3 regions of the Cryocola sp. 340MFSha3.1 genome follow, and region 3 is predicted to be linked to each of the others. Evidence: predicted binding sites of a transcription regulator. Region 3 holds the regulator's gene; each other region holds the start of a gene.
The links. Region 3 encodes LexA, which represses DNA repair genes until DNA is damaged. Its sites were predicted from a motif close to TCGAACANNTGTTCGA; they were not measured.
Positions count from the first base shown of each region.

Region 1: uvrA (excinuclease ABC subunit UvrA) is a predicted target of LexA. The motif match lies at 8,326-8,341, and genes of this name have one in related genera.
Region 2: imuA' (DnaE2-dependent mutagenesis accessory factor ImuA') is a predicted target of LexA. The motif match lies at 2,711-2,726, and genes of this name have one in related genera.

Region 1 is NZ_KB911088.1:1,755,840-1,765,901, reverse strand. It holds gene gap (type I glyceraldehyde-3-phosphate dehydrogenase) at 1-536, opposite strand, end outside; gene H284_RS0119535 (superoxide dismutase) at 640-1,266, opposite strand; gene whiA (DNA-binding protein WhiA) at 1,374-2,354, opposite strand; gene rapZ (RNase adapter RapZ) at 2,410-3,306, opposite strand; gene uvrC (excinuclease ABC subunit UvrC) at 3,341-5,323, opposite strand; gene uvrA (excinuclease ABC subunit UvrA) at 5,332-8,241, opposite strand; gene H284_RS0119510 (hypothetical protein) at 8,480-9,079, opposite strand; gene H284_RS0119505 (DUF58 domain-containing protein) at 9,076-10,062, opposite strand, start outside.
Region 2 is NZ_KB911088.1:1,812,481-1,822,542, forward strand. It holds gene H284_RS0119765 (error-prone DNA polymerase) at 1-324, opposite strand, end outside; gene H284_RS0119770 (DNA polymerase Y family protein) at 340-2,007, opposite strand; gene imuA' (DnaE2-dependent mutagenesis accessory factor ImuA') at 2,008-2,700, opposite strand; gene H284_RS0119780 (NUDIX hydrolase) at 2,823-3,254, shown strand; gene H284_RS0119785 (DUF3097 domain-containing protein) at 3,276-4,118, opposite strand; gene H284_RS0119790 (DUF6504 family protein) at 4,173-4,463, opposite strand; partial or broken gene H284_RS0119795 (CLIPPER-2 domain-containing protein) at 4,563-10,062, opposite strand, start outside.
Region 3 is NZ_KB911088.1:1,438,337-1,448,398, forward strand. It holds gene H284_RS0117975 (methyltransferase) at 93-710, opposite strand; gene hflX (GTPase HflX) at 766-2,301, shown strand; gene H284_RS0117985 (methylenetetrahydrofolate reductase) at 2,536-3,516, shown strand; gene metE (5-methyltetrahydropteroyltriglutamate--homocysteine S-methyltransferase) at 3,513-5,876, shown strand; gene H284_RS0117995 (metallopeptidase family protein) at 5,968-6,318, shown strand; gene lexA (transcriptional repressor LexA) at 6,417-7,097, opposite strand; gene H284_RS0118005 (LysM peptidoglycan-binding domain-containing protein) at 7,360-7,725, shown strand; gene H284_RS0118010 (histidinol-phosphate transaminase) at 8,068-9,216, shown strand; gene hisB (imidazoleglycerol-phosphate dehydratase HisB) at 9,213-9,815, shown strand; gene hisH (imidazole glycerol phosphate synthase subunit HisH) at 9,812-10,062, shown strand, end outside.

The DNA.
Region 1 (10,062 bases), 320 kb from region 3:
ACCGTGGTCATCAGACCGCGCTCGATGCCGAACTCGTCGTTGAACACCTTGGCGAGCGGCGCGAGGCAGTTCGTGGTGCAGGACGCGTTGGAGATGATGTTGTGCGACGCCGGGTCGTAGAGGTGCTCGTTCACGCCCATGACGAACGTGGCGTCCTCGCCGGTCGCCGGAGCCGAGATGATGACCTTCTTGGCGCCCGCCTCGATGTGCTTGCGCGCGTCGTCGGCCTTGGTGAAGCGGCCGGTCGACTCGATGACGATGTCGACGCCCAGGTCGCCCCAGCCGAGGTTGGCGGGGTCGCGCTCCGCGAGGACCTTGATCGGGTTGCCGTTGACGACGATGTTGTCGCCGTCGAGCTCCACCGTCGCGTCGAGACGGCCCGTGATGGAGTCGTACTTGAGCAGGTGTGCGAGCGTCTTGTTGTCGGTGAGGTCGTTCACCGCGACGACCTCGAGGTCGCTGCCCTTCGCCAGGGCGGCGCGCAGGTAGTTACGACCAATGCGACCGAACCCGTTGATTCCGATCTTTACGGACACAGATGTCTCCAGTTACTCGATGGGCGCCGGACGGCGCGCTTTGTCAGGTGTTGATTGCGGACGGCGGCGTCCCGGGAGGGTCCCTCCCGGGACGCCCACCCGCCTACGACAGTAGCAGCAGACCCGCGGTCTTCTCGCGCGCACGGACGAAGCGGTCATTGACATCGCCCCAGTTGGTGATGTTCCAGAACGCCTTCACGTAGTCGGCCTTCACGTTGACGTAGTCGAGGTAGAAGGCGTGCTCCCACATGTCGAGCATGAGGAGCGGGACGGTGGCCGCGGCGAGGTTGCCCTGGTGGTCGTACAGCTGCTCGATGATGAGCTTCTGCCCGAGGGAGTCCCAGGCCAGGATCGACCAGCCGGAGCCCTGGATGCCGAGCGCCGACGCCGTGAAGTGGGCGCGGAACTTGTCGAACGAGCCGAAGAACTCGTCGATCGCGGCGGCCAGCTCGCCGACCGGCTTGTCGCCGCCGTCCGGAGAGAGGTTGTTCCAGAACACGGTGTGGTTGACGTGGCCGGCGAGGTTGAACGCGAGGTCCTTCTCGAGCTTGTTGACGTAGGTCAGGTCGTCGGCGTCGCGCGCCTCGGCCAGCTTGGCGATGGCGGTGTTCGCGCCGTCGACATACGTCTTGTGGTGCTTGTCGTGGTGCAGCTCCATGATCCGGCCGCTGATGTTCGGCTCAAGAGCCGAGTAGTCGTACGGAAGGTCCGGCAGCGTGTAGTCAGCCATTACTCATCTCCACTGTTGTTGTGATTCGAGCGACTCGTCGAGTCTAGTAAGGGCAACCCGGGCGGCCGTCGGATGCTTCCTTCCGGCCGCACGTTCCCCGTCGAAACTTACACCTCGTCCAGATCGGCGGGGAGGCTCGCCTCCGTGCCGGGGATGCCGAGGTCGCTCGCGCGCTTGTCCGCCATCGCTAGCAGGCGGCGGATGCGGCCGGCCACGGCGTCCTTCGTCATGGGCGGGTCGGCGTGGTGACCCAGCTCGTCCAGGCTGGAGTCGCGGTGCGCGAGACGCAGCTCGCCCGCGTAGCGCAGGTGCTGCGGGACGTCGGGGCCGAGGATCTCGAGCGCGCGCTCCACGCGCGCACACGCGGCGACGGCGGCCTGGGCCGAGCGGCGCAGGTTGGCGTCGTCGAAGTTGACCAGGCGGTTGGCGTTGGCGCGCACCTCGCGGCGCTGCCGCAGCTCCTCCCAGTTGGTGACGGTCTGGAGGGCACCCATCGCGACGAGCATGGCGCTGATCGCCTCGCCGTCGCGGATGACGACGCGGTGCACGCCGCGCACCTCACGGGCCTTGGCCGCGATGCCGAGACGCCCTGCTGCGCCGACGAGCGCCATGGCGGCCTCGTTACCGGGGCAGGTGACCTCGAGGGCGGCGGAGCGGCCCGGGTCGGTGAGCGAGCCGTGGGCGAGGAAGGCGCCGCGCCAGACGGCGGCGAGCTCGTCGCGGGAGCCGGTGGTCAGGCGGTTCGGGAGGCCGCGGATCGGCCGGCGACGCGCATCCAGGAGTCCGGTCTGCCGGGCGAGCGTCTCGCCGCCCTCGAGCACGCGGACGAGGTACTGGCTGCTGCGACGCAGTCCGGACGCGGAGATGACGGACACCTCGCTGCGGACGCCGTACAGCTCCGCGAGGTCTTTCCGCACCCGCCGTGCGAGTTCCGGGGTGTCGAGCTCGCTCTCGACCGCGATCCGGCCGCCGATGAGGTGCAGACCGCCCGAGAACCGGAGGATGGTGGCCAGTTCTGCTGCTCGGACCGTGGTCTTGCTGACCTCGACCTTCGTGAGCTCGTCCTTGACGTCGGCGGTGAGAGCCAATCGGATTCCTTACTGTCTCAAGGCGGGGGTGGTGCCGTGGAGGGAAAAGCCGTGATCATTCACGGCCGAGGTCGCGGTGCTTGGTGTTGACCGACAGACCGGGGAAACTCCGCAACCGCGCCGCGAGCTCTTCCGCAATCGCGACGGACCGGTGCTTTCCGCCAGTGCAGCCTATCGCGATCAGAGCGTGCCGTTTGTTCTCACGCTGGTAGCCGGACATGATCGGCCGGAGCGCCGAGACGTATCCCTGGATGAACTCGTCGGCGCCGTCCTGGGCCAGGACGTAGTCGCTGACGATCTCCTCCAGACCCGTGTGCGGCCGCAGCTCGGGGTTCCAGAACGGGTTGGGCAGGAAGCGCGCGTCGGCGACCATGTCGGCGTCGGCGGGCAGCCCGTACTTGAAGCCGAAGCTCATCACCGTCACCTGCACGTCGGCGGCGTCCTCCGCCGCGAAGGTGTCGGTGATGTTGGTCGCCAGCTGGTGGATGTTGAGGTCGGTGGTGTCGACGATGATGTCGCTCGCCTCGCGGATCTCGCGCAACCGCGTCCGCTCCGCCGAGATGCCGTCGAGGATGGTGCCGTCGCCCTGCAGCGGGTGCGGCCTCCGCACCTGCTCGAACCGGCGGACGAGCACCGCGTCGGACGCCTCCAGGAACAGCACGCGCACCTTGGTGCCCTCGCGGAGGCTCTGGATCATGTCGCGCAGATCGACGAAGAAGTTGCGCCCGCGCACGTCGACCACCGCGGCGATGCGCGGCAGACCCGACTCGGCGCGGTTGGCGAGCTCGATCAGCGGACGCAGCATCTGCGGCGGGAGGTTGTCCACGACGTACCAGTCGAGGTCCTCCAGCGCATTGGCGACCGTCGAGCGGCCGGCGCCCGACATCCCGGTGACGATGAGGACTTCCTGCTGCTCGGCGTTCTGCGCGACTGTGTCGCCGTCGGTGGCCATCGTCCGGTCTCCTCCGTTGTGGTGTTCCCCCAGCCTACCGACTGCCGCCCTCTGCGAGCCGCTCGAAGATCGCGGTCGCGAGCGTGGGACCGACCCCGCGAACCTCGGCGATCTGCTCGGGCGTCGCCTTGCGCAGCTGGGCCACCGAGCCGAAGTGCTTCAGCAGCTCCTTGACGCGCGATGGACCGAGGCCCGGGATCTCGCCCAGCACCGTCCCGATGTCGCGCTTACGGCGCGCCCGCTGGTAGGTGATCGCGAAGCGGTGGGCCTCGTCGCGGAGACGTTGGATGAGGAAAAGCGCGTCGCTGTTGCGCGGCAGGATCACCGGGAAGTCGGAGTCCGGCAGCCAGATCTCCTCCAGGCGCTTGGCGATACCCGCGAGCTGGATGCCGGTCACCCCGGACTCGTCGAGAGCGCGCTTCGCGGCGGCGACCTGCGGCTGGCCTCCGTCGACGATCAGCAGGTTCGGCGGATAGGAGAACTTGCGGCGACGGCCCTCGGCGGCATCCACGATCTCGTCGGCACCGGCGGCGCCCTCGGCGTCGAGCGCCGTCTCCTCATCGACGGTGGGGGCGGCGTCGGCTGCCGCTGCGGGCGCGTCCTTCAGGTACGCCAGGCGGCGGGAGATGACCTGGTAGATCGACTCCGTGTCGTCGGTCGACTCGGGGATGCTGAACCGGCGGTACTGGTCCTTGCGCGGCAGGCCGTCCTCGAAGACCACCATCGACGCCACGATGTTCGTGCCGCTGAGGTGCGAGACGTCGTAGCACTCCATCCGGAGCGGCGCCTCGTCCATGCCGAGCGCGTCCTGGATGTCGTTCAGCGCCTTCGACCGCGCCACGAAGTCCGAGCTCCGCCGGGTCTTGTACAGGACGAGCGCGTTCTTCGCGTTCATCTCGACCGTCTGCGCGATCGCGGCCTTGTCGCCGCGCTGCGCCGTGCGCAGCTCGACGCGACCGGTGAGGCGGCCGCGGGCGGCGGAGGGGTCCGGCGTCTCGCGGCGGCGCTGGGTCAGCCACTGCTCGAGCTCCGCGGTGTCTTCCGGCAGCTCGGGCACGATGATCTCGCGCGGCGGGGCGTCCGGTCCGTCGTAGGCGTTCTGGACGACCGTCTCGACGAGTTCGGCGAGCTCCATGTCGAGCTCCTTGTCGACGACCCAGCTGCGCACACCGCGGACGCGGCCGCCGCGCACGATGAACTGCTGGACGGCCGCGGCCAGTTCGTCGTGGGCGATGCCGAAGACGTCGGCGTCGATGTTCTCCGGAAGCACGACCGCGCTCTTGCCGAGCACTCCCTCGAGCGCCTGGATGGCGTCGCGGTGGCGCGCGGCGGACTCGTAGTCCATCGTGCTGGCCGCCTGCTTCATCTTCTCGTTCAGGTCGCGCAGGTAGCCGCTGTCGTTGCCCGCCATGAACGAGGCGAAATCGATGGCGAGCGACTTGTGGTCGCCGGGCGAGATGCGCCCGACGCAGGGCGCTGCGCACTTGCCGATGTCGCCCAGGAGGCAGGGCCGCCCGGTGAGTTCGGCGCGGCGGTACACACCGTCGGAGCAGCTCCGCATCGGGAACGCTTTCAGCATCAGATCGACCGTCTCGCGGATCGCCCAGACCTTCGTGTACGGGCCGAAGTAGCGGGCGTCCTTGATGTTGCGGTTGCGCGTGATCATGACGCGCGGGATGCGGTCGCCGAGCGTCACCGCCAGGTACGGGTACGTCTTGTCGTCGCGGAACTTGACGTTGAAAGGCGGGTTGAACTCCTTGATCCAGGTGTACTCCAGCTGGAGCGCCTCGTACTCCGTGCCGACGACCGTCCACTCGACGCTCGCCGCGGTGGTGACCATGCGGCGGGTGCGCTCGTGGAGGCTGCGCAGCGGCTGGAAGTAGTTGCTCAGCCGCGCGCGCAGGTTCTTCGCCTTGCCGACGTAGAGCACACGCCGGTTCTTGTCACGGAACCGGTACACCCCGGGCTGCGTCGGGATCTCGCCGGCCTTCGGCCGGTAGCTGACGGTGTCTGCCATCGCGCCTCTTACGCGGCGCCCCGGGCGGACTCGCCCTGCAGGATCTCCTTGAGGAAGAAGCCGGTGTGGCTGCCCGGGGTCTCCGCGACCTTCTCGGGCGTGCCCGTCGCGATGACCTCTCCGCCGCCGGCGCCGCCCTCCGGACCCATGTCGATGATCCAGTCGGCCGACTTGATGACGTCGAGGTTGTGCTCGATGACGATCACCGTGTTGCCCTTGTCGAGCAGGCCGTTCAGCACCAGCAGCAGCTTGCGGACATCCTCGAAGTGCAGACCCGTGGTCGGCTCGTCGAGCACGTACACGCTGCGGCCGTTGGATCGGCGCTGCAGCTCGGTCGCGAGCTTCACGCGCTGCGCCTCGCCGCCGGAGAGGGTCGTCGCGCTCTGCCCGAGCCGGACGTAGCCGAGGCCGACGTCGACGAGTGTCTGCAGGTAGCGGTGGATGGCCGAGATCGGCCGGAAGAACTCCGCCGCCTCGCTGATCGGCATGTCGAGCACTTCGGCGATGTTCTTGCCCTTGTAGTGCACGGACAGCGTGTCGCGGTTGTACCGCGCACCCCCGCACACCTCGCACGCGACGTAGACGTCGGGCAGGAAGTTCATCTCGATCTTGATCGTGCCGTCACCCGAGCACGCCTCGCAGCGTCCTCCCTTGACGTTGAAGCTGAACCGGCCGGGCAGGTAGCCGCGGGTCTTCGCTTCCGGCGTCTCGGCGAACAGGTTGCGGATGCGGTCGAAGACGCCGGTGTAGGTCGCCGGGTTCGACCGCGGGGTGCGGCCGATCGGTGCCTGGTCGACGTGGACGACCTTGTCGAGGTTCTCGAGACCGGTGACGGTCCGGTGCTTCCCCGGCACCTTGCGGGCGCCGTTGAGCTTGTTGGCCATCACCCGGTACAGGATGTCGTTGACCAGCGACGACTTGCCCGAACCGGAGACACCGGTCACCGCCACGAAGGTTCCGAGCGGGAAGTCGACCGTGACCTTCTTGAGGTTGTTGGCCTCCGCATCCACGACGCGGATCATCCGCTTCTTGTCGACCTTGCGGCGCTTGGACGGGATGGCGATCTCCCGACGGCCCGCCAGGTAGTCGCCGGTCAGCGACTCGGTGTTGGCGAGCAGGTCGTCGTACGAACCGGAGTGGACGACGTGCCCGCCGTTGACGCCCGCGCCGGGGCCGATGTCGACAATCCAGTCGGCGGTGCGGATGGTGTCCTCGTCGTGTTCGACCACGATCAGCGTGTTGCCGAGGTCGCGCAGGGCGACGAGCGTGTCGATGAGCCGGCGGTTGTCGCGCTGGTGCAGCCCGATGCTCGGCTCGTCGAGCACGTAGAGCACGCCGGTCAGGCCGGAGCCGATCTGGGTCGCCAGGCGGATGCGCTGCGCCTCGCCGCCGGACAGCGTGCCGGCCGCGCGGGCCAGGTCGAGGTAGCTGAGGCCGACCTGGATGAGGAAGTCGAGCCGGACCTTGATCTCGCGCAGCACCTGCGCACCGATCTTCTGCTCGCGCTCCGTCAGGTGCAGCTTCTCCATGAAGTTGCGGGCGTCGCTCAGGCTGAGCAGCGAGGCGTCGGCGATGCTCTTGCCGTGCACGAGCACCGCGAGCACCTCGGGCTTCAGCCGCTTGCCGCCGCAGACCGGGCACGGGACCTCGCGCAGGTACTCGGCCCAGCGGGCGCGCTGCGTGTCGGTCTCGGCCTGCAGATACTGCCGCTCGATGTAGGGCACCACGCCCTCGAAGCCGGAGGTGTACGACATCTCGCGGCCGTAGCGGTTCTTCCACCGCACCTTGACCTCGAAGTTGTCGCCGTGCAGCACCGCGTCGCGCACGTTCTCCGGCAGCTTCTTCCACGGCGTCTTGAGCGAGAACTTGAGGTCGCGGGCGAGCCCGTCGAGCAGCTTCTCGTAGTAATTGAAGAGTCCCTTGCCCTGCGTGGTCCACGGCACGATGACGCCTTCGGCGATGCTGAGCTCGTCGTCGCCGAGCAGGAGCTCGTCATCCACCGACATGCGGGTGCCGAGGCCGGAGCACTCGGGGCAGGCGCCGAACGGGGCGTTGAACGAGAAGGTGCGCGGCTCGATCTCGGTCAACTGGATCGGGTGGCCGTTGGGGCACGACAGCTTCTCGCTGAAGTTCTGCCACGCGGCGGGCCCTTCGCGGTCGACGTAGTTGACCTGGACGAGACCGTCGGTCAGGCGCAGCGCCGTCTCCAGGGAGTCGGTCAGCCGGCCGAGGATGTCCGGGCCGGCGACGAGGCGGTCGACAACGACCGAGATGTCGTGCTTGTACTGCTTCTTCAGCGTCGGCGGCTCGGAGAGCTGGATCTGCTCGCCGTCGACGAGCGCGCGCGAGTAACCGCTCGCCGCGAGCTCCTTGAAGAGGTCGACGAACTCGCCCTTCTTCTGCGAGACCACCGGGCTGACGACCATGTAGCGGGTGCCGGGCTCGAGCTCCATGAGCTGGTCGGCGATCTGCTGGACGGTCTGACGCTGGATGCGCTCACCGCAGATCGGACAGTGCGGAACGCCGATACGCGCCCACAGCAGACGCATGTAGTCGTAGATCTCGGTGATGGTGCCCACCGTGGACCGCGGGTTGCGGTTGGTCGACTTCTGGTCGATCGACACCGCGGGGCTGAGGCCCTCGATGAAGTCGACGTCCGGCCGGTCCACCTGGCCCAGAAACTGCCGCGCGTACGCGGACAGCGACTCCACGTAGCGGCGCTGCCCCTCCGCGAAGATCGTGTCGAACGCGAGTGACGACTTGCCGGATCCGGACAGGCCCGTGAAGACCACCATCGAGTCGCGTGGGATCTCGAGGTCGACGTTGTGCAGGTTGTGAACGCGTGCGCCGCGCACACTGAGGTGCGACCCCGTCACCCTGCTGATGTTGCCGGATTCCCCGACCCGATCGCTGTTCACTCGCCCGCTGCTCACTCGCTCTATTCTCCGCCATCCGTACTGGGAAATCGGGGCTGTTCGCCCACCGCGCACCCGTTCGCCAGGTCGAACGTGTGTTCGATTCTACCCTGGACGGCACGGTGATCCCGTGCAGCCGCGAGTCTAGGCGCGACCACCGACATTCCAACCCTCGGCGACTGGATGCGGAGGCTGGAGTGGATGCGGAGGCAGGAGTGGATGCGGACGCCGGGCCGAGCGCTCAGCGCGGCGCGCGGCGGAGCAGGGCGGGGAGCAGCAGTCCGACCAGCGCGGCGAGTGCGAGTCCGGAGACGGCGGCGAGGACGGGGACGCTCGGCCCGATGCCCCTGCCGCCCCGGACCAGCAGCAGGGCGACGGCGGCGAGCTGCACCGGCACCTGGATGATCGCGAACCGACGGAGAGAAGGGAGCAGCACCGCGGGCTGCAGGCGTGCGGCGGCGGGCAGCGCCAGCATCCATCCGGCCAGCAGGTGGAGGGCGTGCGCACCGGCGATCAGGCCGAGCAGGCGCGGAGTGAGCGTGCCGGGCTCGATCAGGGAGGACAGCAGCAGCACCCCGATGAGCACCCACGCGGTCAGCCAGCGCGGCCGCCACACCGAGACGCCGATCAGGAGGGCTGCGATGCCGGTCCACGGACCCTCGGGCACGCCGACCAACACGAGCAGCAGCGCGATCGCGGCGAAGACCACGCGGACAGTCCAGGCAGGAACGGTCCGTACGCCGAGCACCGGTGCCGGCGTCGACGACCCGGATGGTGTCCCGATCGGCGTCCCGGTGCCGGGTGCGGACCCGTTCGCCGGCCGCGCGTCGTCGCGGCTCACCGTCGGGCCCGTCCGGACGCCAGCACACGCAGCGCCGCCTCGCGCAGCGCAGCATCCTGCCAGACGAGCAGCTCGACACCGCCCGACTGCAGCTGCTCGAGGCGGAGGGAGCGCTCGAGCTCGATGGTGCGCAGGGCTAGGCGATCACGGGCGGGCAGCTCCCGCGCATCCCGAGCAGGCAGCACGTCGACGGCGACCACCCTGTGGCCTGCGGCGCGCCAGGTGAGAGCGAGCGTGACGGGCTGATCGTCGAGGAAGGTCGACAGCACGAACACGATCGACCCCGGAGCGAGCCGCGGAGAACGGACCCGCGTGAACGGCGCCCCGTTCGCGGCGGTCGCCTCGATCGCCCGCAGCACCCGCTCCCGGTGCCGCGCGCCGGCCCGCGGAGGAAGCACGCGGCGCGACTCCCCCAGGTCGTCGAACCCGATCCGGTCGGCCGCGCCGGCGTAGGCGGCCGCGAGCGAGGAGGCGGCCTCCCGCGCGAGGTCGAGGGACGACACCGCGGGACGCGGGTAGGCGCGCGGCCAGTCGGCGACGACCGCGCTGACGTCGTCTCGCGCGTCGAGCGCGAGGTGCACGGCCGCGTCGGAGGTCGCCGTCGTGCGCCGGACGTACAGGTCGATTCCGCGACCGGCGCGCGCCGTGGCCTTCCAGTCGATGCGCCGCAGCCGGTCGCCGGGATGGAACAGGTCGATGTCGCGGAACTCGCCGCCGTCTCCCGGCCGCGTGGAGATGTGCTGCCCGGTCAGCCCGAGAAGCCGCGCGGGCAGCGGAAGACTGCGGAGGGGCGCGCGCCGCGGCCGGACGACCCGCTCGACAGCGGCCTCGTCCGTGGGCGTGCTCGCCCAGGCCGCGTCCGCGCCCAGAGCGCGAGCCTCGACCGCGGCGACGCGCTGCGGACCGGAGTGCACGACGGGCACCTCGCTGCGAAGGTCTGCGGCCGTTCGCGGGGTGACGACGGCCTCGACGGGTCCGGCGCC
Region 2 (10,062 bases), 370 kb from region 3:
GTCGTACGCCTCTGCCGCTTCGGCCAGGTGCACGACCCCGTACATGCCGTCATGGTCGGTGAGGGCGAGCGCGTGCAGGTTCAGCCGGGTGGCCTCTTCGAGCAGTTCCTCCGGGGAGGACGCGCCGTCGAGGAAGCTGAAGTTGCTGTGCGCGTGGAGCTCGGCGTACGGGACCGCGTCCTCGGGCGTCTCCGGGATTGCCTGCGGCACGTATTTCTGCCGCTTGCGCGATGACGGGCGTTCGTCTGCCTGCTGTCCGGTGCGTCGTCCGGAGAGCCGCCGCTCGAACTCGGCCCACGGGATCGGCGGATTGTTCCACCCCATCAGGCATCACCTCGCTCAGTCATAGCGCGCCTCCGCGAACCAGCCGGAGCCGGCCAGTGCGAGCAGCCAGGCGGTGCCGTCGGCGTCGACCAGCTGGAAGCGGTGCATCGCCCGGGAGAGGGTGGCGTCCCACCACCGCTCCCGCACGGGCCAGGGCCCGGCCCAGGAGTCGACCGGCCGGGCGTCCCGTGCCTGGCCGGTGGCGGAGAAGCGGGCGATCGGCGCGGTCACGTCTCCGCGATCGGTCACCTCGACCGGCGCACCCTCTTCGGTGAGCACCGCGACGGGACGCGGGACCTCGAACACGGTCGACGGCGCGGGTGCCGGCAGCGATCCGGGCCACGGCTGGTCGGCGCGGGCCACCCCCACAGGCCGGTCGCCCCACGGCACCAGCACCTGCCGTTCACCGGGCGCGCGGCCACCGCCGATCGTGGCTGTGACCACCGCTTCGTGCCCGAGCATGCTCTGCACCCGGGTGAGGCCGTGGTGGATGCGCTCGTCGGCGCCGCCGCCCCACAGTCCGTCTTCGTGGTGGCCGATGTCGTCGACCGCCTCCGGCTCGAGCACCACCCGGGAGATCGGGGACGCCAGCCCGGAGTCGATCGCGCCGGAGCCCTGCAGCTGCCAGCGGACGCGGTCGACCACGTCGGGCGGAGAGAACAACCGGGGGTGGAGCCAGGTGCGCTCGCTGACCCGCCCAGACTCGTCGGTGACCTCCACCCGCAGTGACGTGCACACGAGTCCGGCCTTGGTGAGCCCGCCGATGAACTGCTCGGCCGTGCCGCGCACGGCGAAGGTCACCTGGTCGACACGGTCGAGGGGAGGTTCGAACTCGATGGAGCGGTCGAGCTGCTTCGGCGGAGTCCGCGGCACCACCGCCGTGCCGTCGAGTCCGCTGGCGAGGGTGTGCGCGAGCTCGCCCCGCTCGCCGAACCGCTCCCGCATGTCCACGCGCGAGAGCGCGGCGATGTCGCCGAGGGTATGCAGCCCCAACCGGCGCAGCAGCGGCGTGAGCTCGGCGAAGCCCAGGTGGGCGACCGGGAGCGGTGCCAGGAACCGCGGGGAGTCGCCGGACGGGATGATGCGCACACGACTGCGGGCCAAGAAGTGCGGGGCGGGGAAATCAGCGGCGCGACCGGTGGTGGCATCGGTCAACGTCGTCCCGGTGGGGGTGGCGCTGCTGAGAGGCCGGGCGGCTCCCGTCGAGCGCGCGGCCTGCTCGGCGGCGAAGGGACCGTCGGCGATCCCGACCCGGGCATCCGGCAGGCCCAGCCCTTCCAGGCAGCGCAGCAGCTCGGCGGCCGCCTGCTCCTCGCCGCCGTAGTAGCGCGCGGGTCCGCGCGCCCGGAGCACGCAGGTGCCGGGGCGGACCGGCTGTACGCCGGGGGTGATCTCCTCGATCGCGGCGAGCACCGGCTCGAACGCCCGGGCATCGAGCACCGGATCGTACGGCAGCACGTTCAGCTGGGGGCAGCGCGCCTGCGCCTCGCGCATCCGCAGCCCGCGCTTCACCCCGTCGGCTCGTGCGGCCGGGGAGCAGGCGAACACGACGCCCTTCTCGACCAGGGCGAGCGGCTCGTCGGGTGGCAGGTCGAGCGCCTGCTGCGCAGCGATGACCGGCCAGTCGGGGCACCAGAGCACGATCGCCCGGGTGACGACGGCTTCGCGTGTTCCGTTCGTCATCTAGCTCACCGCCTCGAGCCGCGTGGGCCCGGAGGCGCGGAAGCTCTCGTCGACGGCCGGCAGCCACAGCTCGGCGGTGCGGCGTGGCCCCGTCCCGCCGCGTGGCGCCGACTCCACGGTGACGCGCCGGGACGACAGGTAGCCGTTCCCGGTGCCGAGGCCGTCCCACCCGCTGCGCGCGACGGTGAGCGTCGCTTCCACCTGTGGCCAGTCGCCGGCGACGATGAGAGTCGCTTCGCGCTGCCGCAGCCGGGCGGTGAGCCGGGCGACGTCGCCGTCTTTCGCACGGGCGGGCGGCGCGACGACCACCACGCTGAGCACATCGACGACCGCCGCGGTCACGGTGAGCCAGTGGTCGCCGGGGTGGGGCACCAGCACGAGCCGTTCGAGGTCGATGCCGAACCGCCCGGCGGCCTCTGCCCCGAAGTCGGGCATCCCGATCACTCCGCACCATGCCCCGGCCGCGCTCGGACCGGCCAGCATGGCCATCAGCAGTGTCGTGGAACCGCGGACCGAGTACGCCGCCCCTGCCTTGAGCGAACCTCCTGGCAGGAGGGGCGAGAGCGCTGGATGCGTCTGCAGGGTCCGGCTCTCGAGCTTGGTCGCCTGCATCTGCCGGATGCGGGTCTGCAGCTCGTGCACCTGCGCCCGGTCGGCGACCGGTTCATCGAGGTGTGGAGCTGCGAGGGACATGAGTCCATTTTCGAACGTATGTTCGAACAACGCAAATGGAATTTCGACGCTGTGGACAACCGCCCCGTGTGGAGAAGAACAGTACGCCACCCAACCGACAGTCGTCGGCGCACAATGGACGCGTGCGCCCGACCTATCCCGCCGCCGTGTACCTGTGCCTGTTCGACGGCGACCGCATCCTGCTGCAACGCCGCGCGGGGACGGGGTATCGGGACGGCGAGCTGTCGCTCCCCGCCGGACACATCGAGCCGGGGGAGTCGGCCACGGCCGCGCTGCTCCGCGAGGTGCAGGAGGAGATCGGCCTCGTGCTCGGTCCCGATCAGGTGCGGCTCGCCCTGGTCCAGCATGGTCGCGCGGACGGTGACGCCTACATCGACTTCTTCTTCGCTGCCGCACTCCCCGCGGGTGCGGTTCCCGTGATCGGGGAGCCGGAGAAGGCTTCCGAGCTGGTCTGGGCGCCGCTGCGCGCGCTCCCGGGCGATGTCATCCCGGTGATCCGGCATGGCATCGAGGCGCTCGAACGGGGCGAGTCGTACACCGAATACGGCTGGTGAGCGTCGCCAGCCAGGCCGCGTCTACCGCGCTTGGGGTTCGGTGACGAAGTCGATCAGCTGTTCCACCCGGCCGAGCAGCTCGGGCTCGAGATCGGTGTAGGAGCGGACCTGGCCGAGGATGCGCTTCCAGGCGCGTGCGATGTCGGCCTGCGTCTCATGGGGGAGGCCGAGGGCGGCGCAGATGCCGTGCTTCCAGGAGATCGAGCGGGGGATGCTCGGCCAGGCGTCGAGGCCGACCCGCTGCGGCTTCACCGCCTGCCAGATGTCGATGTAGGGGTGACCGACGACGAGGACGTGCGCGCCGTACGGCCCGCGTGCCACCTGTTCGGCGATCCGGCTTTCTTTGGACCCGGGGACGAGGTGGTCGACGAGGACGCCGATGCGCCGTCCGCGGTCCGGCTGGAACTCGCGGACGATCGCGTCGAGGTCGTCGACGCCTTCGAGGTATTCGACGACGACGCCTTCGACGCGCAGGTCGTCGCCCCAGACCCGCTCGACCAGTTCGGCGTCGTGGCGACCCTCCACGAAGATGCGGCTGGCGCGGGCGACGCGTGCCTTCTGGTCGCCGACGGCGAACGATCCGGATGCGGTCCGCGTGGGGCCGGCCGGGGTGCGGGACGGGACGACCAGGCGTACCGGCTCTCCGTCGATGAGGAACGAGCCCGTCAGCGGGAAGACGCGCTTCTTGCCGAAGTAGTCCTCGAGTTCGACCGTCTGCGCCTCGAGTCGCGTGATCGCGCCGCAGAAGCCGGATGTGGCGTCCTCGAGGACGAGGTCTCGTACGGCTTCGACGGTGGGGACGGGCTTCTTGCCGGCGCTTCTCCAGTCGCCGGCGAGCACATCGGTTCCGTAGCGGTCGTCCATCACCCGATGGAGGCTATGCGACGGGATGCGCGGCGCGGGTGAGCCACGCTGCGGTCAGTCGAAAACACGGACCAGCCGCCACGATCGGGCGCTCGCGTCGTGCCGGACGTCGAAGACGTGGGCCTCGCCGTCTTCGCTGGTCCCCTGGAATCGCCAACCGCCGATCGAGCGGGGGACGCTGCCGATGGGGTAGCGATGCTCGCCGAAGGGGCGCCACCAGGCACAGACCTCCGCCCAGACGGTCGGGGTGTCGGACACCCGGTATCGAGTGGATCTCCACACGAGCCGGATGGGGACGCCCTCGTCGGTCGTCCAGACGGCGACGGTCTCGTCGATCTCGGTCATGCTGCTCACCTCGTCTATCGAACGTATGTTCGAACGAGAGTGTACCTCTACCTCGCGACATCGCACCTCCTGTCACCGTTCGTCGCCGACTTCGCATGCTCATCCGGACACCGCGGGGAGTGACTGTCGCGAGAGTGGAGTGTCGACCGAAGCGGGCGGAGTGGTGGTTCTCTCACCGGACGGAGGAGTACCCACCGCGACGGCGGTGTTCTGGACATGGCCCGCAGCGAGGTCGGCGTTCGTGAGTCGATATTCGGCCGTCGCCGTCACCGATTGCCCCGGTTCCAGCCGCCCGGCAACGCCGGGCCACGCGTATGTCAGCGACGACAGCCCGGCGAGAGGATCTGCGACCGACACTCCGTCGATCGTCACGTTCCCCGTATTGCTCACGACGAAGCGATACGTGACGGTGTCGCCGACCATCGCGGGGGACTGCACCCGGCCGGCATCGGCCGTCTTGATCAGCGTGAGCCGAGGTTCGGCCGCCAGCGGCACTTCTGCCGACGCTTCGTCCGTGACGGCGACGCCCGAGGGCGGCGTTCCCACGGTCGACGCCGTGTTCGCGATGTGGCCGGAATCGATGTCCGCCTGGGTGAGCGGGTAGGTCGCGGTCGCGGTGACGCTCTCGTCGGGGGCGAGGACTCCCGGCGCTCCTGGCCACGAGTACGCGAGCTCGGACAGCCCGGCGAGCGGATCCGTGATGGTCACTCCGGTAAGGGTGACGTTTCCGTCGTTCTTCGATCGGAACGTGTAGGTGACCACATCACCGGGACGAGCAGGCGACTGCACGGCCGCCGCGTCGGCGGTCTTGACCAGCTCGATCGAGGGGAAGGGAGCCAGTGGCGTGTCGGTGCTCGCGGGCGGCGGCGTGACGACGATTCCGGACGGCGGCGTTCCCGTTGCCCGTGCCGTATTCGCCACGTGCCCCGCGTCGATGTCGGCCTGGGTCAACACGTAGGTGGCCGTGGCGATCACGGTCTCCCGTGGCGCCAGCGTTCCCGGCGCGCCGGGCCAGGCGTAGGTGAGCGGTGAGAGGCCGACCATCGGGTCGGCGACGCTCACTCCGGTCATCGTCACGTTCCCCGTGTTGGTCACCGTGAACGTGTACGTGATCGTGGTGCCGGCGCCGGTCGGAGTCTGTATCCCCATGGTGCCCGCGGACTTCACGACGGTCAGGGCGGGATCGGCGGGGAGAGGGATCGTGACGGTGGCCACGTCTGTCACGTCGTCTCCGGACGGCGGGGTCCCGGTCGTGGTCGCGGTGTTGACCAGCTCTTCGGCGTCGAGGTCCGCCTGCGTCAGACGATAGGTCGCCGTGGCCGTGACGGTCTCACCCGGCGCGAGCACTCCCGGTGAACCCGGCCACGTGTACGTGAGTGATGACAAGCCCGGCAGGGGGTCCTGGATGACCACGTTCGTCAGGGTGACGTTCCCGATGTTCTGAGACGCGAACGTGAAGGTGACCGTGTCGCCGCTCTCGGCCGGTGATTGGACGAGTGCGGTATCCGCCTTCTTCACGAGCCGGATGCCTGGCTCCGTGGTGAGCGGGATGTCGACGGAGGCTTGGTCGGTGACCTTCGTGCCGGTGGGCGGGGTGCCCTCGGTGCCTGCGGTGTTGGCCACATGCCCGGCGTCGATGTCCGCCTGCGTCAGCTGGTACGTCGCCGTGGCGGTGACCTTCTCCTTCGGAGCCAGCGTGCCCGGGGTGCCCGGCCAGGTGTAGGTCAGGGCGGACAGGCCCGGCTTCGGGTCGGTGATCGCGACACCGGTGAGGGTGACGTTGCCGGTGTTCTCCGCCACGAAGGTGTAGGTGACGGTGTCACCCGCCCGGGGCGGCGACTGGACCGCGGCGAGGTCGGCCGCCTTGACCAGGTCGATGCTCGGGACCGTCACCAGCGGCAGGTCCGCCGATGCCCCGTCGGTGACCTTCGTGCCGGTGGGCGGGGTGCCCTCGGTGCCGGCGGTGTTGGCCACATGCCCGGCGTCGATGTCCGCCTGCGTCAGCTGGTACGTGGCCGTCGCGGTGACCTTCTCCTTCGGGGCCAGCGTGCCCGGGGTACCCGGCCAGGTGTAGGTCAGAGCGGACAGGCCCGGCAACGGGTCGGTGATGCTGACGCCGGTCAGCGTCACGTTGCCGGTGTTCTCCGCCACGAAGGTGTACGTGACGGTGTCGCCCGCCTGCGCCGGGGTCTGCACCGTCGACGGATCGGCCAGCTTCGTGAGATCGATGCTCGGCGCTGGCGGAAGGTCCACTGTGGCTGTTCCCTCATCGGTCACCGGGGTGCCCACGGGCGGCTTTCCGATCGTGGTGGCCGTGTTGACGACCGTCCCGGCGTCGATGTCGGCCTGGGTGAGCTGGTAGGTCGCTGTCGCCGTGACCTTCTGGCCCGGGGTCAGAGTGCCCGGGCTGCCCGGCCAGGAGTAGGTCAGTGCCGACAGACCGGGGAGGGGGTCGTCTATCACGACGTCGGTCAGCGTGACGTTCCCGGTGTTCTGGGACGCGAATGTGAACGTCACGGTGTCGCCGGCATGCGCCGGAGTGCTGACGGCGCTGGTGTCCGCCTTCTTCACGAGTTCGATCGCGGGGGCGACTCCGAGCGGGGTGTCGGTCGACGCGGGTGGGGTGGTCACTCTGGTTCCGGTCGGCGGGATGCCCGTGGAGGTCGCCGTGTTCGCCACATGCCCGGCGTCGATGTCAGCCTGAACGAGCTGGTACGTCGCGGTCGCAGTGACGAACTCCTTCGGCTGGAGGGTGCCGGGAGTTCTCGGCCAGTCGTAGACGAGCGCGGACAAGCCGATCAGGGGATCGGTGATCGTGACACCCGTCATCGTCACGTTCCCGGTGTTCCGGGCGACGAAGGAGAAGGTGACGGTATCGCCCACCTGAGCCGGGGACTGGATCGCGGTCGCGTCGGCGTCCTTCGTGAGCTCGAGCTTCGGCTCCGGCGGAAGTGTCACCGTCGCGGTCCCGTCGTCGGTCACCGGCGTTCCCGACGGCGGTGAGCCCGTGGTCCTCGCGGTGTTGACCACTGTGCCTGCGTCCAGGTCAGCCTGAGCGAGGCGGTAGGTCGCCGTCGCGGTGACGTACTCGCGCGGAGCGAGTGTCCCCGGATTTCCCGGCCACGTGTACGTGAGCGCGGACAGGCCAGGAAGCGGGTCGACGATCGAGACGTCCGTCAAGGTCGTGGTGCCGTTGTTCGTCGCGACGAACGTGTAGCTGACGATGTCGCCGGCCGTAGCTGGGGAGGAGACCGCGCTCGTGTCTGCCGACTTGACCAGCTCGATCGCGGAGGTGGAGACCAGCGGAGTGTCCGTCGACGCCGGTGGGGTGGTCACCGGCGTTCCGGTCGGAGGGGTGCCGGTCGCCGTGGCGGTGTTTCCCAGGTGCCCGGCGTCGATGTCGGCCTGAGCGAGTTGGTACGTCGCTGTCGCGGTGACGAACTCCTTCGGCTGCAGCGTGCCCGGCACTCCCGGCCAGTCGTAGGTCAGCGAGGTCAGACCGGCCATCCGATCGGTGATCGAGACATCGGTCAAGGTGGTGTTGCCGCTGTTCCGGGCGACGAAGGCGAAGGTGACGGTGTCGCCGACCTGAGCCGGGGACTGGATCGCGGTCGCGTCGGCGTCCTTGGTGAGTTCGAGCTTCGGTTCCGGCGGAAGTGTCACCGTCGCGGTCCCGTCGTCGGTCACCGGGGTTCCGGTGGGCGGCGTTCCTGAGGTGGTGGCGGTGTTCACGACGGCGCCCGCGTTGAGGTCCGATTGGGTGAGGCGGTAGGTCGCCGTCGCGGTCACGACGTCCGATGGCGCAAGAATCCCGGGGACTCCAGGCCACGTGTAGGTGAGTGCGGACAGTCCGGGAAGGGGGTCGGCGATCGAGACGTTGGTCAGGGTGGTGGTGCCCGTGTTCTTGGCCACGAAGGTGTAGGTGACGACATCGCCGGCCGCCGCGGGCGAGCTGATCGCGGTGGTGTCGGCCTTCTTGTCCAGTGAGATCGAGGGCGTGACCACCAGTGGCGAATCGGTGCCTGCGGGCGGCGGCGTGATCGGCGGTCCGGACGGAGGCGTGCCACGTGTCGCTGCGGTATTCGCCAGGTGTCCGCCGTCGAGGTCCGCCTGGGTCAGGCGGTACGTCGCGGTTCCATGGACCTCCTCCTTCGGGTGCAGGGTCCCCGGAGTCCCTCCGGACGGCCATGCATGTGTGATCGGAGACAGCCCCGGCAGTGGATCAGTGATGGCGACATCGGTGAGCGTCACGTTGCCGTCGTTCTTGGCTACGAAGTGGAAGGTGACGTTGTCTCCGACCTGAGCCGGGGTGGCGACGGTCGTGAGGTCGGCCGCTTTGACGATGCTCAACGCGGGAGCCGGCGGGAAGGTGATGTCGACGTCCGCAGGCGGAGAGGTCGTGTCCGGCCCGGTGGGCGGCGTACCGGTCGCGGTCGCCTCGTTGGACAGCCGACCGGAGTCGACGTCTGCCTGGGTCAGGACGTAACTGGCCGTGCACGTCATGACGTCATCCGGGTCCAGGCGTGGGGTCGGCGGGCAACTGACCGGTGACAGGGCGCCGGAGCCGGTGAATCGCGTCTCGTCCACCCGCGGGTTCGAGAGAGTGACGTTGCCGGTGTTGGTGACCACGAACGTGTAGGTGATGGTCGACCCGACCGAGAGGCGCGAACCGTCGGAGGGAGTCGCGGACTTCGCGACGCTGATCGACGGCGCGGAGCCCAAGGGGGTGTCGGTGTTCGCCGGCGGCGGCGTCACAGCCGGACCTGAGGGGGGCGTTCCGACCGCCGTCGCCGTGTTGGCGAGATGTCCGGCGTTGAGGTCGGCCAGGGTGAGGCGATAGGTCGCGGTCGCGACGACGGTCTCCTTCGGCTGCAGCGTTCCCGGAGTTCCCGGCCACGTGTACGCGAGGGCGGATAGACCGGGCATGGGGTCGGCGATGCTGACGTCGGTCAGGGTCACATTGCCGATGTTCTGCGCAGCGAAGCGGAAGGTGACGAGGTCGCCGACCTTGGCGGGACGGGACAGGCCGTCGGTGAGAGTGACCTTCGTGAGGTCGAGTCCCGGACCGGTTGTGAGCGGGACGTCGTTGAGCGCAGGTGGCGGAACCACCGCTGGACCTGTCGGCGGCGTTCCGGTGGTTGTCGCAGCATTGGCGACGTGACCGGTGTTGAGGTCTGCTTGGGTGAGCGTGTAGGCGGCGGTGGCCGTGACCTTCTGGTCCGGGAGGAGCGTGCCGGGAGCTCCGGGCCAGGAATAGGTCAGTGGCGAAAGCCCGGGCAGCGGGTCGACGATGTCGACGTTCGTGAGCGTCACGTTGCCGGAGTTGTGCGCCGTGAAGTGGTACGTGATCTGGTCGCCGACACGGGAAGGGCTGTTGAGCCGATCACGATCGGCCGTCTTGACCAGGGTCATGTCGGGGTTGGCGACGAGTGGTGTGTCGGTCACGGAGGGAGGCGGCGTCACATCGGGCCCGGCCGGGGGAGTGCCGCGCGTGGTGGCCGTGTTGACGACGTGGCCGGTATCGATGTCGGCTTGCGTCAGCGTGTAGGTCGCCGTCGCCGTGACCGTTTCTCCGGGCAGCAGCGTGCCCGGAGTTCCC
Region 3 (10,062 bases):
CCGTCGAGTCCGCACAAATTGCACGCGCCGCGCCACGACGGCGTCAAGTTTGTGCGTACTCGACGGGGGAGGGGAGGCGCGAGGGCGTGCGATCAGGCGTCGGCGTGGGAGCGGGCTCGGAGGACGCGGTAGCCCTTCGAGGTCGCGGCTCGCGTGGTGGTCAGCTCGGGGAAGGTCGCCTGGATCCATCGCTGGAGGGAATCGCTGCCGAGGTTGCGCTGCACGACGAGCCAGGCGTCCGACCCGGGCTCGAGCCGGGGCAGCCAGCGCTCCAGGATGTTGTGCAGCTCGTTCTTGCCGACGCGGATCGGTGGATTCGACCAGATCGTCGTAAATCGCACGTCATCGGGAACATTATCCGGCGTCACCGGGTTTACATTGGTGAGACCGAGCTTCTGCGCATTCCTGCGCACCAAGTCCAACGCTCGGGTGTTGACGTCGACGGCCCAGACCGTCGCATGAGGGGATTCGAGAGCAAGTGTGAGAGCCAGTGGCCCCCAGCCGCAGCCGAGGTCGAGGAACTGACCTCCGGGCGGCGCTGCGGGGACATGGTCCAGCAGCACTCGCGTACCCATGTCGATGCGCTCGGGGCTGAAGATCCCGTTCGCCGTCACCAGCTCATATGTCTGGCCGGCGAGCTGAACGGTGAACGGCCGCAGGTTCATCTCGCTCTCGGGCGCCGGGGAAAAGTAGTGATCTCCGCTGGCCATAAGCAGACCGTACAGGACACGAACAAACTAGGGTTAACCCGGATCGGGGAACTGAATGACTGATAAGACCGACATCCGCGACCACGACGCAGACGACGTGGTCGCGCGCGTGCTCGCCACGCAGGACAACCGTGCAACGGTGACGCTGTTCGGCTCGGGTGCGTCCGCACGGGCGCAGGCCCTGCAGGCGGACGCCGTCGAGGGCGGACTGCACGACGGCGAGCAGCTCGACCGCGAGGAGCGCGCGGCGCTTCGACGTGTGTCCGGGCTCTCCACCGAGCTCCAGGACGTCACCGAGGTCGAGTACCGGCAGCTGCGACTCGAGAACGTCGTGCTGATCGGCGTGTACTCGCAGGGCTCCCTGCAGGACGCCGAGAACTCGATGCGCGAGCTCGCCGCCCTGGCGGAGACCGCAGGAGCGGCCGTGCTCGATGGGCTGCTGCAGCGCCGACCGCATCCCGACCCCAGCACCTACCTCGGCCGCGGCAAGGCCGAGGAGCTGGCCGGGATCGTGGCGGCCCTCGGCGCCGACACCGTGATCGCCGACACCGAGCTCGCACCGAGCCAGCGCCGTGCGCTGGAGGACGTGGTGAAGGTGAAGGTGATCGACCGCACCGCGGTGATCCTCGACATCTTCAGCCAGCACGCCAAGAGCCGTGAGGGCAAGGCGCAGGTCGAGCTCGCGCAGCTCGAGTACCTGCTCCCGCGCCTCCGTGGCTGGGGTGAGTCGATGTCCCGCCAGGCCGGTGGCCAGGTGGGTGGAGCGGGCGCCGGCATGGGCTCGCGCGGACCGGGTGAGACGAAGATCGAGTTGGATCGTCGTCGCATCCACACGCGCATGGCCCGGCTGCGCAAGCAGATCGCCGGCTTCAAGCCCGCCCGCGAGGCGAAGCGCGCGAACCGCAACCGCAACTCGGTTCCGTCGGTGGCGATCGCCGGCTACACCAACGCGGGCAAGTCGAGTCTGCTGAACCGCGTGACCAAGGCCGGCGTGCTGGTCGAGAACGCGCTGTTCGCGACGCTGGATGCGACGGTCCGCCGCTCGGTGACCGCCGATGGCCGGCTGTACACGCTGGCCGACACCGTCGGCTTCGTGCGCAACCTGCCGCACCAGCTGGTGGAGGCGTTCCGTTCGACGCTGGAGGAGGTCGCCGATTCCGACGTCATCCTGCACGTGGTCGACGGCTCGCACCCGGACCCGGCCTCGCAGCTGGCGACGGTGCGCGACGTGATCGGCGAGGTGGGCGCCCGCGACATCCCGGAGATCGTGGTCTTCAACAAGGCCGACCTGATCTCGGCGGACGACCGGCTCATCCTGCGCGGACTGGAGCCGGGCGCGATCTTCGCGTCGGCCCGGACCGGCGAGGGGATCGACGAGGTGCTGGCCGCCATCGCGCGGCTGCTGCCGGATCCCTCCCTCGAGGTGGAGCTGGTGGTGCCGTACGACCGCGGCGACCTCATCTCTGCGCTGCACGAGCGGGGCCGCGTGATCTCGACCGAGTACGTGGAGGAGGGCACCCGCGTGACCGCGCGGATCATGCCCGAATACCACGCGGCGTTCGAACCGTTCGAGGTGGCCGCGACCTCATAGCCGCGAGCCGCCACCCGAAGGCCGGGCGGATCCTCTGTGTCACTGGATGACGCGGGAGGTTCCGCCCGGCCTTCTGCGTTGCTAGATTGCCAGACAACCGAAGCGGGCGACCGCCGACGTGGTGCGACAGCCGAGCCCGGCACCCGCCCGAGTGAATCCCTCCCTGTGCCGAGCGGCCTGTGCCGAGCGCGGGTGGGACGTCCTTGTGCCGCTGTCCGACCATCCGAGGAACCCATGAGCTGTACCGAGGCCCGGTTCTCCTTCGAGCTGTACCCGCCGCGCACCGAACGCGCCGCGGCGGCGCTGCCGGGGACGATCGACCTGCTGGCCGCGACGTGTCCGGATTTCATCTCCGTGACGTACGGTGCCGGCGGCTCTTCGCGGACCGCCTCCCTCGACGTGCTGCGCTACATCATCGAGCACACCGAGGTCAGCCCGATGGCCCACCTCACCTGCGTCGGCTCGTCGCACGAGGAGGCGCACCGGCTGATCCGCGACTTCCTCGACGCGGGCGTTCGCCGCTTCCTCGCGGTCCGCGGCGACCCGCCGGAGGGGCTGGCCGAAGGGGACGACGGGATCGGCGACATCCGCACGACCGCGGAGCTGGTGCAGCTCATCCATCGCGTCCAGGCCGAGCGGGTCCCGTACGGCGAGCTGGCCGTTCCCGAGCTGCACGCGCAGGCCGTGCTGGAGCATCGCGAGCATGTGCAGATCGCCGTCGCCGCCTTCCCGAACGGGCATCCGTCGTCGCATTCGGTCTCGCAGGACATCGACGCCCTGCTCGCCAAGCAGGCGGCCGGGGCGAACCTGGGGATCACGCAGCTGTTCTTCCACGCCGAGGACTACTTCCACTTCACCCAGCGTGCGGCCGAGGCGGGCGTGACGTTCCCGATCCTGCCGGGCATCATGCCGGTGACGAGCCCCGCACGCCTGAAGCGGATGCTGGAGCTCAGCGGCGAGGACCTCCCCAGCGACCTCGCGATCGAGCTGGAGGTCGAGCCGACCGACGAGGGTCGCCGCGAGATCGGCATCGCCTGGGCGGCCCGGCTCGGCGAGCGGCTGCTCGCCGGCGGCGCCCCCGGACTCCACCTGTACACGTTCAACCAGCACGAGGCCGTCCTGTCCGTGCTGGACCGCATCGGCGCCCTCCCGGCGGCGAGCGAGACCGCATCCACCACCCCGGCGAACCCGGCCACCGAGAAGGAACCAGCATGACCGACACCACCTCCGCCGCTTCGGGCCGCCCCGCGTTCCCGGCGGGCACCATCATCGGCTACCCGCGCATCGGCCGCCGCCGAGAGCTGAAGAAGGCCGTCGAGGCGTTCTGGGCGGGCAGCATCGACGCCGACGAGCTGGAGGCGGCCGCGGCCGACCTGCGCGCCGCCACGCGCGAGCGGCTCGCGACCCTCGGCCTCGGCCGCACCGACGCGTCCATCCCGGAGAGCTTCAGCTTCTACGACCAGGTGCTGGATGCGGCGGTCACCGTCGGCGCCGTGCCCTCGCGGTTCGCGGGGCTCGCCTCGGCCGACGGCTCCGTCGACCTGTCCGGCTACTTCACGATCGCCCGAGGCGAGGGGGAGAACCCGCCACTGGAGATGACGAAGTGGTTCGACTCCAACTACCACTATCTCGTGCCGGAGATCGGCCCGGAGACGGCGTTCCGGCTGGCCTCGGACCGCATCGTCCGCGAGTTCGAGGAGGCCCGCGCTGCGGGGTTCGTCACGCGTCCGGTCATCGTCGGGCCGGTGACCTTCCTGCTGCTGAGCAAGGCGGCCGACGACGCCCCGGAGGGGTTCCGTCCGCTCTCGCGCTTGAGCGACCTGCTGCCCGTCTACGCGGAGCTGCTTTCGCGCCTGTCCGCCGCAGGCGCCCCGTGGGTACAGCTCGACGAGCCGGCTCTCGTCAGCGAGAGCATCGACGAGCCGCGGGATGCGGTGCTCGGCGCGGTGCGCGAGGCGTACGACGTGCTCGGGCGCGCGTCCGACCGTCCTGCACTCTTCGTGGCGGCTCCGTACGGGAGCCTCGACGACGCCCTGCCCGTCCTCGCGGCCAGCCCGGTGGAGGCGATCTCCCTCGACCTCGTGCGCGGGTCCATCCCGTCGGGGCTCGACGCGGCGACCGCATCCGCCCTCGCCGGGAAGACACTCGTCGGCGGCGTGATCGACGGGCACAACATCTGGCGCGGCGACCTCGAGGCGGCGTTCGGGAAGCTCACGGAGCTGCTGTCGCTCAGCCCCGTCGTGACCGTGTCCACGTCCACCTCGCTGCTGCACGTCCCGCATGACGTGGATGACGAGCCGGACCTCGACGCGCGCTTGACGTCGTGGCTCGCCTTCGCCGACCAGAAGGTCGCCCAGGTCGCCGTGCTCGCGCGCGGGATCGTCGACGGCCACGAGGCGATCCAGGAGGAGCTGACCGCCGCGACCGCTGCGCTCGCCGACCGTGCGTCGGCGCCGGGCGTCCGCGTCCCCGCCGTCCGCGAGCGCGAGGCCGCGCTGACCGAGGACGACTTCCGTCGTGGCGCGTACGCGGACAGGCTGGCGGCGCAGGATGCCGCCCTCAGCCTCCCGTTCCTACCCACGACGACGATCGGGTCGTTCCCGCAGACGGCCGACATCCGCCGGTCGCGCGCGCAGCTGGCGAAGGGCCTCATCACCGAGGCGGAGTACCTGGGCCGCATGCGCGACGAGATCAAGCGCGTCGTCGACCTCCAGGAGGAGATCGGGATCGACGTGATCGTGCACGGCGAGCCCGAGCGCAACGACATGGTGCAGTACTTCGCCGAGAACCTGGACGGCTTCGCGGTCACGCGCAACGGCTGGGTGCAGTCCTACGGTTCCCGCTGTACGCGCCCGTCGATCCTCTGGGGCGACGTCTCGCGGCCCGCACCCATCACGGTCGAGTGGTCGGCGTATACCCAGAGCCTCACCGACAAGCCGGTGAAGGGGATGCTCACGGGGCCTGTGACCATCCTCGCGTGGTCGTTCGTGCGCGACGACCAGCCGCTCGGCGAGACCGCACGACAGGTCGCGCTCGCGCTCCGAGACGAGATCGCGGACCTGGAGGAGGCGGGCATCCGCGTCGTCCAGGTGGACGAGCCGGCGCTGCGGGAGCTGCTGCCGCTGAAGAAGGCGGCGCAGGGCGAGTACCTGGACTGGTCGGTCGGGTCGTTCCGCCTCGCCACCTCGGGCGTCGCCAACGGCACGCAGATCCACACGCACCTCTGCTACTCGGAGTTCGGCGTCGTCATCGACGCGATCCGGAACCTGGATGCCGACGTCACCAGCATCGAGGCGGCCCGCAGCCGGATGGAGGTCGTCCACGACATCCAGCGTTCCGGCTTCGAGCACGGCATCGGACCGGGCGTCTACGACATCCACTCGCCGCGTGTGCCGTCGGTCGCCGAGGTGACCGAGTTACTGGAGACGGCGCTGGAGGCGATCCCGGGCCGGCAGCTCTGGGTGAACCCGGACTGCGGCCTCAAGACGCGCGGGTACGACGAGACCGTCGCCTCGCTCCGCAACATCATCGAGGCGACGCGCGGAGTGCGCGAGCGGGCGGCCGTGAACGCCTGACGCCTTCGACGAGGCGATCTGCGGCCCCGGTACGCTCACGGCGTACCGGGGCCGCGGTGTTTCGGGAGGGCCTGCGTGTGAGGATGGGCGCATGGTGCGCATCCCGGACGAGGAGTTCGAGCGGATGGTCGGCGACATCTTCGATGCGCTGCCGGACGACATGGTGGGGCCGCTGGAGAACGTCGCCATCCTCATCGAGGATCAACCGGACGGCGCCCGGCCGCGGCTGTTCGGGCTGTACAGCGGACGGCCGCTGACCCGGCGTTCGGTGTACGGGTTCGGCGAGCTGCCGGACCGGATCACGCTGTTCCGCAACAACCTGGAGGCGTCGGCCGTGTCGGAGGACGACCTGCGGGCCCGGGTCCGGCTCACCCTGGTGCACGAGATCGGTCACTACTTCGGGCTTTCCGACGACCGGTTGCGGGAACTCGGCTGGGCCTAGCCCTTTCTTCCCGGTGCCACGATTTGGCGCAAATCGCGGTTATGAGGCGGTCATAACCACGATTTGGCGCAAAACGTGGGGTGGGGCGGGCGGGATGCTCAGACCGCGCGGAGGACCGCGACGACCTTGCCGAGCACCTGCGAGTAGTCGCCGAGGATGGGCTCGAAGTTCGAGTTACGCGGCAACAGCCAGGTGTGGCCGTCGCGCTGGCGGAAGACCTTGACGGTCGCCTCCTCGTCGAGCATCGCGGCGACGATGTCGCCGTTCTCTGCCGTGTTCTGGGCGCGCACGACGACCCAGTCGCCGTCGCAGATCGCCGCGTCGATCATCGACTCGCCGACGACCTTCAGCATGAACAGCTCGCCGTTGCCGACCAGCTGGCGGGGGAGCGGGAAGACCTCGTCCACCTGCTGCTCGGCCGTGATCGGGATTCCGGCCGCGATGCGGCCGACGAGCGGGACCATCGCGGCGTCACCGACCGGTGTCTGGTTCTCGTAGTCCGGCGCGGACTGCGACGACGACGGCAGGTCGATGAGGATCTCGAGGGCGCGCGGACGGTTCGGGTCGCGCCGGAGGTATCCGCTCAGCTCGAGCTGGTTCAGCTGATGCGTGACGGACGACAGAGAGGAGAGGCCGACGGCGTCACCGATCTCGCGCATGCTCGGCGGATAGCCGCGCTGGCTCACCGATCGCTGGATCACATCGAGGATCGCCAGCTGCTTGTCGCTCAGGTTCTTGCGGCGACGGGTGCCTCCGCGTGCCTGGTTCTCATTCGACACGGGCGTCCTCTCCTGGCGTCGGCGGCCCTGCGGGGATGCTCCCTGCAGGAATGTCGGTGGTTCCTGATCTGATGTCCTCAGACAGTCGAAACTGTATCCGCGTCGGGAAGGGAAGACAAACATGTGTTCGAGTGTGTCGCGAACTTCGTCCCCGAATCCCCGGCCTGAGGGTATCTTGCGGATTCGGACATTCGAAGATACATTCGGAACACAGCTTCGCACCCGCGAGTCTGAGGAGGTCACGACCATGAGCGCAGTACTGATGAGCGAGTCGGTTCCCACCCTTCGTGCGGTCCCGCCGCTGCCGGAGGGAGCACGGGTCCGCCTGCGTCTCACGCGGCGCGGTCGCGCGGTCCTCTCCGCCCTCGTCGCGCTGCCCCTCGTCATCGGAGCCCTCGTGTTCGCACTCAACGGCGGCGGCGCGGTCGCCACCGGTGAGCAGACGCACGTCAGCTTCCAGTACGTCACGGTGGAGTCGGGCGACTCCCTCTGGTCGGTCGCGGAGCGCGTAGCGCCGAACGCCGACCCGCGCGACGTGATCGCCGACATCGTCTCCCTGAACGGCCTCGACTCGGCCGTCGTCTCGCCCGGCCAGCAGCTCGCGGTCCCGGCGAAGTACGCGCACTAGGCGGCGTCGCACGGTAGGCGCCGTCCGCACCTCGCGGCGGTAAACGGAGGGGATCCGCGGCTCGGCAGCCGGGATCGCCTCCGTTTCCCGTTCCCGGGCTTGCATCTCGTCGGAAGGTCCTCCGTTTCCGTCGCCCGGAGGCCGGTGGCGAGAAGGGAGGGGATCGGTCGGCAGGGGGCCGGATTCGGCCGAAACGGAGGTGGATGCGGTCGCAGCACCACCGGATCTCCTCCGTTTTCATCGGGCGGGCGATCTCGAGCCCTGCCTGGTGGGGCTCGTCGCTCGGCGTCGCCGGGCGTCATCCGGCGGAAGCGGGGTGACGGCGCTGGCTACGATTGAGGGGTGACTTCTCTTTCCGAGCTGCCCATCCGGGACGACCTGCGCGGTCGATCCCCGTACGGCGCTCCGCAGCGTCCGGTGCCCGTCGCGCTCAACGTGAACGAGAACACGCATCCCGTCCCGGACGACGTGGCCGCAGACATCGTTGCCCGCGTCGCCGCCGCGGTCGGCGGAGTGAACCGCTACCCCGATCGCGAGTTCACCGAGCTCCGCACGGCTTTCGCACGGTACCTCGGCCACGGCCTGGCACCGGAGAACATCTGGGCGGCGAACGGCTCGAACGAAGTGCTTCAGCACATCCTGCAGGCCTTCGGCGGCCCCGGACGAACACTGCTCGGGTACGCGCCCACCTACTCGATGTACCCCCTGCTCGCTTCGGGCACCGGGACCGCGTACGTCGCGGCCGCGCGCGACGCCGACTACGAGCTGACACCGGAGACGGCCGTCGCCGAGCTCCGCCGGCACAACCCGGACATCGTCATCCTCTGCTCGCCGAACAACCCGACCGGCACGCCCCTCGGACTCGACACCATCGAGGCCGTCTACGACGCCACCGACGGGATCGTCGTCGTCGACGAGGCCTACGCGGAGTTCATGCCGGAGGGCGAGCCGTCCGCGCTGACCCTGCTCCCGGGGCGGCCACGCCTGCTGATCTCCCGGACGATGAGCAAGGCGTTCGCCTTCGCCGGGGCGCGCGTCGGCTACCTCGCCGCCGACCCCGCGGTCATCGACGCGCTCCGGCTCGTGCGCCTCCCGTACCACCTGTCCGCCATCACCCAGGCAGCCGCGCTGGGCGCGCTCGCGCACGCCGACGAGATGCTCGCGACGGTCGGCGACATCCGCCGCCAGCGCGACCGGCTGGTGACGGAGCTCGCACGCCTCGGCTACACGCCCCACCGCAGCGGCAGCAACTTCGTTCTCTTCGGCGGGGTGGACGACCCGCACGCGACGTTCGAAGCGCTGGCCGACCGCGGCATCCTGATCCGGGATGTCGGCATCCCGCACCACCTGCGGGTCACCGCGGGGACCGAGGCCGAGACGACCGCCTTCCTCGAGGCGCTGGCCGCGCTCGGCCGGCCCGCCGCAGAGGACGCGGGCGCCGACGAGGCCCCCGACAGGGCCCAGAGCGCCCCGGTAGACTCGGACGCATGACGAATCGCGCCGCCACGGTCACGCGGGAGACGAGCGAGTCGAGCATCGAGCTGAGCCTCGATCTCGACGGCACCGGAGCATCCGACATCCAGACGAGCGTCCCCTTCTACGACCACCTGCTGACCGCGTTCGCCAAGCACTCGCTCACCGATCTGCGTATCCGAGCGACCGGCGACACCGACATCGACGTCCACCACACGGTGGAGGACATCGGCATCGTCCTCGGCCAGGCGATCCTGGAGGCGCTCGGCGACAAGTCGGGCATCTCCCGCTATGGCGACGCCCTGGTGCCGCTCGATGAAGCGTTGGTGCAAGCGGTCGTGGACATCTCCGGTCGCCCGTACCTCGTGCACACCGGGGAGCCCGCCGGCTTCGAGCTGCACCTCATCGGCGGTCACTTCACCGGCTCGATGGTCCGTCACGTCTTCGAGGCGATCACGTTCAACGCCCGCATCACCACGCACATCACCGTGGTCGGCGGTCGCGACCCGCACCACATCGCGGAGGCCGAGTTCAAGGCGTTCGCGCGCGCGTTCCGCCAGGCGAAGGCGCTCGACCCGCTGATCAGCGGCATCCCCTCGACCAAGGGCGCGCTGTGACCGTGGCACGCACTCCCGGCAGCGCCCCGCAGGTCGTCGTCTTCGACTACGGGACGGGCAACGTCCACTCGGCCGTCAAGGCGCTCGAGGCCGCGGGCGCGGAGGTCGAGCTGACCGGCAATCGCAAGCGTGCGCTGGAGGCGGACGGCCTGCTGGTGCCCGGCGTCGGCGCGTTCACCGCCGTCGCCGAGGCGCTCAAGGCGTCGCACGGAGACGAGGTCGTCGACCGGCGCCTCGCGGGCGGACG